2 regions of the Proteus appendicitidis genome follow, and region 2 is predicted to be linked to the other one. Evidence: predicted binding sites of a transcription regulator. Region 2 holds the regulator's gene; the other holds the start of a gene.
The links. Region 2 encodes PurR, which represses purine synthesis genes. Its sites were predicted from a motif close to CANGCAAACGTTTGCNTG; they were not measured.
Positions count from the first base shown of each region.

Region 1: purT (formate-dependent phosphoribosylglycinamide formyltransferase) is a predicted target of PurR. The motif match lies at 2,000-2,017, and genes of this name have one in related genera.

Region 1 covers NZ_CP127389.1:3,168,457-3,174,496, forward strand. Annotated here, with positions in the region: gene QQS39_RS14660 (ABC transporter substrate-binding protein) at 1-10, shown strand, start outside; gene QQS39_RS14665 (substrate-binding domain-containing protein) at 22-687, shown strand; gene purT (formate-dependent phosphoribosylglycinamide formyltransferase) at 780-1,967, opposite strand; gene rarD (EamA family transporter RarD) at 2,116-3,027, opposite strand; gene QQS39_RS14680 (PfkB family carbohydrate kinase) at 3,261-4,208, opposite strand; gene QQS39_RS14685 (glycoside hydrolase family 32 protein) at 4,482-5,948, shown strand; gene QQS39_RS14690 (LacI family DNA-binding transcriptional regulator) at 5,997-6,040, opposite strand, start outside.
Region 2 covers NZ_CP127389.1:1,713,241-1,719,280, reverse strand. Annotated here, with positions in the region: gene QQS39_RS07990 (sulfite exporter TauE/SafE family protein) at 1-329, shown strand, start outside; gene sodB (superoxide dismutase [Fe]) at 613-1,191, shown strand; gene cydH (cytochrome bd-I oxidase subunit CydH) at 1,329-1,412, opposite strand; gene purR (HTH-type transcriptional repressor PurR) at 1,681-2,706, shown strand; gene punR (DNA-binding transcriptional activator PunR) at 2,733-3,635, opposite strand; gene punC (purine nucleoside transporter PunC) at 3,754-4,971, shown strand; gene cfa (cyclopropane fatty acyl phospholipid synthase) at 5,276-6,040, shown strand, end outside.

The DNA of each region.
Region 1 (6,040 bases), 1.5 Mb from region 2:
GAAGGAATAGGATATAACACTATGACGTTTTCCCTTTTTGCAGCAGGTAGCTTAAAAACGACACTACCTGCTTTTATTGAGCATCATCAGCAAAAAACAGGTGAAAAGTGGGCGCTTACATTTGGACCTGCTGGACTTTTGCGTCAACGGATTGAACAAGGGGAAACCTGTCATTTGTTTCTTTCAGCGGATGAAAGTAATGCAAAGCAATTAATTGATAAAGGTTTCGCTCTACAATATGCCCCTTTTATTGCCAATCAGCTTTGCATTACCGCTCGTTATACTGCTGTAAATAAAGAAGATAACTGGCTTAGTGTATTATCAAATACCGCATTAAAATTAGCGATATCTACTCCTAAAGCAGATCCATCAGGGGATTATAGTTGGCAACTATTTGATAATATTGCGCAAATTAATCCACAGTTAAGTCAGGCATTAAAAATGCGAGCGCTTTCTTTGGTTGGAGGTAAGCATTCACTTATTATTCCTCAAGGTAGGATGGCTGCACACTATTTAATTGCCACACATCAAGCAGACGCATTTATTGGTTATCAGCACTACCAAGCACAATTAAGCCAATTTCCTGAATTAAAGATATTCGATATTCCAAAGCCTTTTAATGTTACCGCACACTATTGTGCAACACTTATTCATTCTCAGGCTTATAGTTTATATCAGGAGATATAATCTCCTTATGCTAAAGCGCATTTTATTAAAGCAGGGTTTTTACCGCTAAGTTAAGTTCCCTTTTTAGCGGTAAGTCACCTTATGTTATATCGTTATTTTGGGGCGTCACTGGCAATAATAGCCTTGGCACCTGCTGTTGCTTCATCCAATGCATGTTTTATTGTATCAGCATGAGCAAGCACCACACCTAAACGGCGAGTGCCAGCAATTTCAGGCTTAGCGAAAAGGCGAATTTGACGATTTGCCTTCAACGCTTTTTCAATACCAGAATATACGATATTTGTACTATAAAGCGCCGGTAAAATAACCGCTGATGCGCAAGGACCTAATTGGCGAATTCCACCAATGGGATAGCCTAAAAAAGCACGCACATGAAGCGCAAACTCTGATAAGTCTTGAGAAATTAGTGTCACCAATCCTGTATCATGAGGGCGAGGTGAGACTTCATTAAAGAATACCTCATCACCTTGAACAAATAACTCAACACCGAATAAACCATAGCCTCCTAAGTTCTCAACCACTTTACTCGCAATATGCTGTGCTTTGGCAAGCGCGATATCACTCATTTTTTGAGGTTGCCATGATTCACGGTAATCTCCTTTCTCTTGTCGATGACCAATAGGGGCGCAAAAATGGATACCATCAACAGCATGAATAGTCAGTAACGTTATCTCAAAATCAAACGGGATCATTTTCTCAACGATCACGCGCCCTTTTCCCGCTCTCCCACCTTCTTGAGAATAAGTCCAAGCGTGTGATAAATCGCTTTCACTACGAATAACACTTTGCCCTTTTCCGGATGAGCTCATGACAGGTTTTACAATACAAGGGAAGCCTATTTCTAGTGCTGCTTTTTTAAAGCTCACTTCATCATCAACAAATTGATAGTTCGATGTAGGTAAATGCAGTGTTTCCGAGGCTAAACGACGAATACCTTCTCTATCCATTGTTAGTTTTACAGCACGGGCGCAAGGAACCACTTTTTGCCCCGCTTGCTCTAATTCAACCAGTAACGTTGTTGCAATAGCCTCAATTTCAGGAACGATAAAATCAGGTCGCTCTTGTTTAATAACTTGCTTTAATGCATCGCTATCAAGCATATTTACAACATGATGACGATGAGCAACATGCATAGCAGGAGCATTGAGATAGCGATCAACGGCAATCACTTCAATTCCTAAGCGTTGGCATTCTATCGCAACTTCTTTGCCTAATTCACCGGCACCCAATAACATCACTTTTGTTGCACTTGCCGTAAGAGCCGTACCCAGCACTGTCATTTTTTATCCTCACCATTAATAAAAACCGCAACTACGCAAACGATTGCTTTGATATAGCATAGCGGATTTAGCTTGATAGAAAAATAGCTAGACAAAAAAATAATCAGGCAGAGAAATAGAGAAATAGAGAAATAGAGAAATAAAAACATTACATCGTTTGGCTACGTTTTCCTTTTTGAATTTTTAGATAATTAAGGCGTTTGCGGATAAGTGCTAAGATACAACATAAAAGCCCTAACCAAATCAGTGAGAAACTCACGCCTTTTACTTCATCAAAAGCTTCATGGAATAAGAAAACAGCCAGTAAAAATTGAATGGTTGGTTCAATATATTGAGCTAATCCGATGACAGTTAATGTTGTTCTCTTAACTGCGGCGGTAAAAAACAATAACGGCAGTATAGTGACCGGAGCTGTTAGAATATAATAAAAACGAGTCAGATTATCTGCAGAAGGTAGTGCGCTTTTCTCTGTAATCAACAGCCAAATAGTGGCAGCTATGGCTAATGGCAGCAACCAAAGTGTTTCCATAAACAAAGACGTGATCACATCAAAACGAATAAACTTACGGATCAAGCCATATACAGCAAATGCGCCCCCCATCATGATAGCGAGTACGGGTAATTCACCGTACATCCACAATTGATAGCCCACACCGGCACAAATTAAGGTAACAGCCCATTTTTCTGCTGGATTCAGCTTTTCTTTAAGAAATATGACGCCTAATAAAATTGAGAAAAGTGGATTAATAAAATACCCCAAGCTCGCTTCTAATACTTGTTGATGAGTTAATGCATAGGTAAATGTACACCAAGAAACGGCCATAGCCATTGAGCTAAATAGACACATAAAAACAGAGCGCTTATCTTGTAAAACAGCGCGCCATCGTGTTCTATTTTTAATAAAGAGTCGGACGAGTAATAAAAGAGGGATAGACCAGATCAAACGCTGAGCCAGCATTTCTAATGGCTGCGCTCCGGGTAACAGCCGATAAAACAGAGGGGTTATTCCCCAAAGAATATAAGAAAAAATGGCTAATACCGCGCCCGATTGAGCCAACATTTAATGTTCCATCAATAAAAGTCAATAAGATTGAATATCATACGCTTAAAATAGACAGAACAATATGATCATCATCGCTGATTGATTGATCAAACATCAGTGCGACGGCATAGACAAGATAAAAAAATCTCCACAAATAACCACTCCGAGAAAAGTCGTTATAAATGGAGAAAAAAAGATACCATTAAGGGAAAACCGTGGTAAAAACCACAACCAGAAAAAAGGGTAAGTTGTTAGAAAATCTCCCTAACATGTAAAGGCGGTTGCTGCTGAACAAAATCATGTAATTTTTTACGACTTGGTGCCGCTGCTATCGCCCCTTTTTGAGTGGTGGCTAAAGCGCCACAAGCAGCTGCTTGCGTTACTATTTTTGATAAATATTGTTCATCTTCAGCAAAACCATATTCAGCAAGCGCAGCTAACAGACCTGACATAAAGGCATCGCCAGCACCTGTTGTATCAATACATTCAACGATAAAGGCACTAAATGCGACTTGCGTATTTGGCGTTAAAACTAAACAACCTTTAGAGCCTTGGGTGATCACTTTTAAACGAGCGGGATAATCTTCTAATTTTTTAAGTGCATTATTCAATGTCACTTCTTGTGTCATCCACGTAAGCTCATCTTCTGATAATTTTAAAATGTCAGCTTTATGCGCATAATTATCGATAATTTCGCGCATTTCCTCATGATCACGCCACATTTGAGGACGTAAATTAATATCAAAACTCAGTAGTGAACCGCTTTCTTTAATATTTTTGATTGCACAATCTAAGGTCGAGCGACAAATGGGATTCACTAATGCTAAAGAGCAAAAATGCAAAATATCTTTTTCAAACGCAGGTAAAGATTTTTCTGTTAAAAATTGATCAGCAGACTCAGCAACTAAAAAAGTAAAATCACGCTCACCATTTTCTTGTAAAGAGACAAGAACAGTACTGGTACGATGAAATTCATCAAATTCCATTGTCCGAGTATCAACGCCCAGATCAAACAATGTTTTTTGCATAAAATGGCCGAACGCATCTTCACCGACACGTCCAATAAAACCACTTTGTTGACCAAGCTTAGCAACGCCCGCAGCAACATTGACTGGCGCACCACCAGCACATGCTTCATATTGCATGTTTTGCAATGGGATCAAGTCAACAACAGCGTCACCTAAAGACCAGACTTTCATAATCTCTCCTGAAGATAAGCAATTATTTTTCTTAACTATATTCTGTTTTTATGACTATTCATAACGAATAAGTAAAGATATTGCTCGTAAATCCACACTGATAACGTTAACATAATGAGATAAGATGATAAAGTCAATCTCATACATCGTATTTTTTTCACTCTAAATGTTATCGTTAACAACAAGAGTCATAGTGTGATTACGTCTGTTCTTTACCCTTTATATGATCTTAAAAACACACTAATAACTCTGAAATATAATAAGGATAATGATATGAAACACCGCTTAGAACAATCAACAAAAGCCTTAAATACCTTGATTGAAAAACGAGGCAATAAATTTTATCCCCAGTTTCATTTGGCAGCACCTGCGGGCTGGTTAAATGATCCTAATGGTCTTATTTATCATGATGGTTTATATCATGCCTTCTATCAGCACCATCCTTATTCTCAAGATTGGGGACCAATGCATTGGGGACATGCCACAAGTGCCGACATGATCCACTGGCAGCACCAACCTATTGCGTTAGCGCCGGGAGATGACTACGACAAAAGTGGTTGTTTCTCAGGATCAGCTATTAGCCATGAAGGTAAACTCTATCTTTTCTATACCGGACACAACTGGTTAGCTGCTGAAGGAGATGATAGTCAAATCTATGAAGCGCAATGTGTTGCTGTTAGTGAAGATGGTATTCATTTTGAGAAAAAAGGGATCGTTTTAGAACCCCCTAAAGGTTATATGCATTTTCGTGATCCTAAAGTTTGGTATCAAGAAGGCAAATGGTGGATGGTTGTGGGCGCTCGTGATGAAAAAGATCAAGGACAAGTCCTACTCTTCTCTAGCGAAACCTTATTTGAGGAAGGGCAGCAGTGGAATAACGATTACACTGTTTTAGGAAAAACGGATGATAAAAATGTCTATATGTGGGAGTGCCCTGATTTCTTTCCTATCAGCCAAGAAAACGAATTTGCGATCGTCTTCTCACCACAAGGTAAACGAGCCGAAGGCTATCAATATCGCAACCTCTTTCAATCAGGTGCATTAATTGGCCAGTGGTCGCCAAATCAACCTTTTAAACCACAAGGGCATTTTATTGAACTTGATAATGGGCATGACTATTATGCGCCACAATCATTTATGACACCTGATGGTCGTCGCGTTTCAATGGGATGGATGGATATGTGGAATTCGCCAATGCCTTCGAAATCTGAATTTTGGTCTGGCTGTTTTACACTCCCTCGTGAAATCACATTTGATAAATCGAAAAATCGCTTACGCATGATCCCCGTTAAAGAAGTCGAATCATTGCGCCAAGAAAAACAGACTATTCAACCATTAACACTCAGTAATCAATCTATCGAGCTAATAAATAATACTGCCGCTATCGAACTCGACTTAACGTTATCTTTAGACAGTCATGCTGAAAAATTTGGTTTATGGCTAGGTGAAGGGCTAGAGCTATTTGTTGATAATCAATCACATCGTTTAGTTCTTAACCGCCATTATCCTCAGCACAATATGAGTGGTGCTAGAAGTATTCCATTACCTGAAGGTTGTGAATTGAATTTACGTATTTTCATTGATCGTTCATCAATTGAAATCTTTGTAAACAAAGGTGAATTCACCTTTAGCAGCCGATATTATGCTCAACAAGATGCTCAAACTTTACGTCTTTTTGCCATGAATGGTGATGCAACACTGATTGATGGTCAATATTGGCAGCTAAATAGTATTTACTGATATTGAGAAAAGAAAATAAGTAAGAAGTAAGTAGTAAGACGTGAGTCTTTAAATAGACTCACGTTCAACTAATTGACAAGGTACATGTACGG
Region 2 (6,040 bases):
GTGGTACTATCACCATTCCTCTTTTAAGTCATTGGGGATTTAATACTCGCAAATGCATTGCAACCTCATCAATGATTGGTGTCATCATCGCTTCCGTAGGCACAATTATGGGTATTATCTATGGTTGGAATCAAACAAATATTGATGACTATTACTTCGGTTTTATCTATTTGCCTGCCTTTATTGGCATAAGCATTACCAGCATTCTCTTCGCCCCTGTCGGCGTAAAAGTTGCTTATCGCCTGCCTATTCCAAGAGTTCGCCAAATATTTGCACTATTCTTATTCTTAGTGGTCGTGAAAATGATGTATACACTAATAATGGAGTAAGCAGAAAATATACAATTAGAAGATACCGACTCTGATCACAGTCAATATTTTACTGCTTTACGAGTAACTCTGAGGGATATACTCTTATGAGTATAATTAATCTATATGGCTTATATCTATAGATAAAAGATATTTAGCTGTTATTTCAACAGATTTTTGTTAAAATAATTAGCAAAATAGTAACAACTTAGTGATTCATTTGCCTCATTCTATCAATTCAAATGATTTTGATGGAATGATTTTAGGCACAAAACCCGAAATAGATAGTTTAAAGGAGTACGCAATGTCTTTCGAATTACCAAAATTACCTTATGCGTTAGATGCTCTTGAGCCACACATCTCTAAAGAAACTTTAGAATATCACTACGGCAAACACCACCAAACCTATGTAACCAATTTAAATAATCTGGTTAAAGGTACTGATTTAGAAAGCAAATCCTTAGAAGAAATCATCAAATCTACTGATGGTGGTATCTTTAATAATGCTGCTCAAGTATGGAACCACACTTTCTACTGGAACTGCTTAGCACCAAACGCAGGCGGCGCACCAACAGGTAAAATTGCTGATGCTATCAACAAAGCATTTGGCTCTTTTGAAGAGTTCAAAAAGCAATTTAATGATGCGGCAGCTAAAAACTTCGGTTCAGGTTGGACTTGGTTAGTTAAAAAAGCCGACGGTTCAGTTGCAATTGTTAATACGTCTAATGCTGCAACGCCAGTTTCAGGCGCAGACAAACCACTGTTAACAGTAGACGTATGGGAACATGCATACTACATCGACTACCGTAATGCGCGCGTTAAATATTTAGAAGAGTTCTGGGCATTAGTTAACTGGTCATTTGTTGAAGCTAACCTTGCTTAATAGAGCGTGATAATCAAAGGTGAGTGATTGAGATTCATTTTTGGTGACAAAATAACAAAGGGCCTTCAGCCCTTTGTTATATTCAGATATTCGATAATCTATTATTTAAATTGATCGGATATTTTATAAAGCGGTGATTAGAACAACATAGTCGAAAATAAAACGATCATAACAAGCGCTGCTACTGCTGTACTCAAACCAAATTTCAGATCCGTATCCATCTATTTCTCCCTCAAAATGATTATAATACACATTTTTAACCATAACATTGTCATGGTTAATTATTATTACATATCAATATTTGCTAAAATAGCGACCAGTGCACAATTTATAACATTGATTAATACTTTCACTTTTGAGCTAGATCATACAAAATTCACAGCTAATCGCTAAATTATTGCCAGTGTTTGCCCTATGTATGACTATACTGGCAGTTAAACCATAAAATTAGATAAAAGAGACCAATGAAGGTCAGGAGTTTTCCACACCATGGCAACAATAAAAGACGTGGCAAAACGCGCAGGCGTATCAACCACGACTGTTTCTCATGTGATCAACAAAACACGTTTTGTTGCTGAGAACACACGGGCAGCAGTTTGGGCCGCTATAAAAGAATTAAATTATTCGCCTAGTGCCGTTGCGCGTAGTTTAAAAGTCAATCACACCAAATCTATTGGCCTGTTAGCCACGTCCAGTGAGGCTCCTTACTTTGCTGAAGTGATTGAAGCGGTTGAAAATAGTTGTTATAGCAAAGGCTACACACTGATTTTATGTAATTCACATAATAACCTTGATAAACAAAAAGCCTATTTAGCGATGCTGGCACAAAAACGTGTTGATGGATTGTTAGTCATGTGTTCTGAATATCCCGATCACCTTCTTACACTTTTAGAGGGCTATCGTAATATTCCAATGGTTGTCATGGATTGGGGCAAAGCGCGTGGTGACTTTACAGATACCATTATCGATAATGCTTTCCATGGTGGTTATATTGCAGGTCGTTACCTTATTGAGCGTGGTCATCGTGATATTGGTATTATTCCTGGTCCATTAGAACGTAATACTGGTGGTGGTCGCTTACAAGGTTTCTTAAAAGCCATGGAAGAAGCAAAAATCACAGTAAAAGATGAGTGGATTGTACAAGGCGACTTTGAGCCAGAGTCGGGTTATAAAGCCATGTACCAAATGCTAAATCAAAAACATCGCCCTACTGCTGTTTTTTGTGGTGGTGATGTGATGGCGATGGGCGCAATTTGTGCTGCGGATGAACTTGGTCTGCGCGTTCCTTTCGATATTTCTATTGTGGGTTACGACAATATTCGTAATGCACGTTATTTTACACCCGCACTAACGACCGTCCACCAGCCAAAAGAACGTTTAGGTCAAATGGCATTATCAATGTTGCTTGATCGCATCGTCAATAAACGCGAAGACGCCCAAACAATCGAAGTTCATCCACGATTAGTTGAGCGCCGTTCAGTTGCTGACGGTCCTTTTATTGACTACCGTCGTTAATTCAGATTTATTCAGCTATCTGATTTCTAGCGAAGCCATTCCTCATTTAAGGTTTGGCTATCTCCAAGATAATCTAGCAACCATGTCAAAGCGGGTGATTCACTTTTATCTACCCACGTCAGGCAGCATGGGCTGTCTGGCAATGGTTGTGCTAGTTGTAAAGTAACCAGCTTACCTTGTTCAATTAAAGGCTCAGCGCGGTGCCAAGGCACCATTCCTACGCATAATCCCGCTAACAAGCATTCAAGCCCCATATCCCATGTCGGGACAACCATTCTACGCTGATTATTGAGCGCCCAAGTGTCACGCTTTGGTAAACTGCGTGAGGTATCTTCTAAACATAAACTAGGATAAGGGCGCATCTCATCATCCGTTAATGGATGTTGTGCTTTCGCTAAAGGGTGATCAACATGGCAAACGCAGCGCCAAGGCATAAATCCCATATCTCTAAAACTATAACGTTCACCAATTGGTGAGGCTCTTGTTGCACCAATTGCTAAATCAACACGACCATTAACTAAAGAGTCCCATACGCCATTAAACACTTCAGGGTAGACATACAGCTCAATATCAGGAAAATGGCGGTAGAAATCGAGAATAAGTTGTTGTGTTCTTTCAGGTTTAACAATGCCATCAACTGCTATACTAAATTGACCGCGCCACCCATTAGAAACTTGTTGACAAAGATGCCGAGTGTCATTCATTTTTTTGATAACAGATCGTGCTTCTTTGATGAAAATTTTACCTGCATCGGTTAATTCTACATCACGGTGACGGCGCTCAAACAAAGGAACGGCAAGCCATTCCTCTAATTGCCGAACTGTGTAACTAACGGCGGATGGCACTCTGTGCAATTCTTGAGCAGCGGAGCTAAAACTTCCTGTTCTTGCAACTGCATCAACAACTTCTAAAGAGTATTCTGACCACATAGAGTTTATTCCTTTGAAAATTTTTCACAGCATTAACCAAATATTCCCGTTTCACAAGTAAAATAAGTCTTAGTTACAATATATAAAATGTTCTACATCACATAGCATAGAAAATAAAATGAATTCTAAAACGTCCACACAATCAAAAACACCTATGAGCTTTATGGTGTACCTAGCGGGTTTGAGTATGCTAGGTTACTTAGCTATTGATATGTACTTACCTGCATTCGGTATGATGCAGCGTGAACTCTCTATCAGCGAAGGTGCTATTAGTAATAGCTTAAGTATCTTTTTATTTGGCTTTGCTGTTGCCCAATTACTTTGGGGACCACTTTCTGACAAAGTAGGTCGTAAACCTATTCTACTTATTGGTTTAAGCCTTTTCTCTTTAGGCTGTCTTGGTATGCTGTGGGTTGAGAGTGCAACTGGCTTACTTGCTATGCGCTTCCTACAAGCTTTCGGTGTCTGCTCTGCTGCTGTTATTTGGCAAGCTCTTGTCATCGACCGTTTTGATGAATCTCGCGCTCAGCACGTTTTTGCTTTAATTATGCCACTGGTTGCATTATCACCAGCACTTGCACCTTTAATTGGTGCATCATTATTAAATCACGGCGGCTGGCGTATGATTTTCATGCTGTTAATGGCAGTAACATTAGTTCTAATGTTACCGACATTAATGCTAAAAAACATTAAACAAAAATCAGTCACAGATGCAAACCAATCTACCGCTTCATTTATAACTTTACTCAAATCCCCTCTCTACACAGGTAACGTATTAGTTTACGCTTCTTGTAGCGCGGGTTTCTTTGCTTGGTTAGCTGGCTCACCAATCATTCTTGAAAAGATGGGTTACTCGCCACAGGATATCGGTTTAAGTTATATTCCACAAACTATTGCATTTATGGTGGGTGGTTATGGTTGTCGTATCTTACTGTCAAAAATGACAGGTAAAACACTGCTTCCACTGTTGTTAATCGGTTATGCTGTCAGTATGACTGCGTTATACCTTGTTGCTAAATTTACTGAGCCAACATTAACAACTATTTTAATTCCGTTCTGTATTATGGCTGCAATGAATGGTGCATCTTATCCAATCGCAGTATCTAATGCTTTATCCGCTTATCCTGAAATTAGTGGTAAAGCAGCTGCGTTACAAAATGCACTTCAACTGGGTCTTTGTAGCTTAGCAAGTTTTATTGTGTCTGCCTTTATCAGTCAACAACCTCTGATTAACACCACTGCAATTATGGCATTAACAGCAATCCCAATGGCAGTTGGCTACTTTATTCAGCGCAATAAATCTGTTATCAAACACACGGTTCAAACCGCAGAATAATCCCCTCCTTTATTTTAAGAATCATCTTAAAAAGGCCATTTTATAAAAAATGGTCTTTTTCTTTTCTAGAGAAAAATAATTTACGTCTCTATACTTACCTATACGCTGTATAGCGTTTTGTTTATTTTTCTTTCGGATTTTGAGACATTAAACAAATTATTTGCTGATTATGTCAGATTAGTTGTCTTATTAATTTTATTCGTTCAATTCATACTGAACACAATACCATTTTAATACTATCAATCTGTACACATCCTTTCTTAGCTTTATGTCTCAAAACCCGCTTAGTTTACGCGGAGAGTATATGAGTACATCTTGTGTAGAAGAAGGCCGAAAGACCTCCAACGATCCTTATGAAAAGATCGTAATAGAACTGTTAGCTCACACAGATATTCGAATTAATGGTTCAGAACCTTATGATATTCAGGTTCATAATCAGAATTTTTATAAAAGAGTATTACAGCAAGGCTCATTAGGTCTCGGCGAAAGTTATATGGATGGTTGGTGGGATTGTGAACGACTGGATATATTCTTTCATAAAGTTTTACGTGCAGGTCTTGAAAATAAGCTTCCACAAAACCTACGTGACATTTTCAAGATTGCGGCAGCCCGCCTTTTTAATCTGCAAACACAAAAACGCGCATGGATGGTAGGTAAAGAACATTACGATCTGGGTAATGATCTATTTACTGCCATGCTTGATCCTAATATGCAATATTCCTGTGGCTACTGGAAAAATGCAGACAATTTAGCTCAGGCTCAAGAACATAAATTAGATTTAATTTGCCGAAAATTAGATTTAAAACCAGGTATGACCTTATTAGATATTGGCTGTGGCTGGGGGGGGCTTGCAGGCTACGCAGCCAAACACTTTGGCGTATCTGTTACGGGTGTCACCATTTCTGTTGAACAACAGAAGCTGGCACAAGCTCGATGCCAAGGGCTTGATGTTAATATAATCTTAGAAGACTATCGTGATTTACATGAAAAATTTGATCGTATAGTTTCAGTGGGTATGTTCGAACACGTTGGCCCTAAAAATTATGCCACTTATTTTGATGTCGTTCGT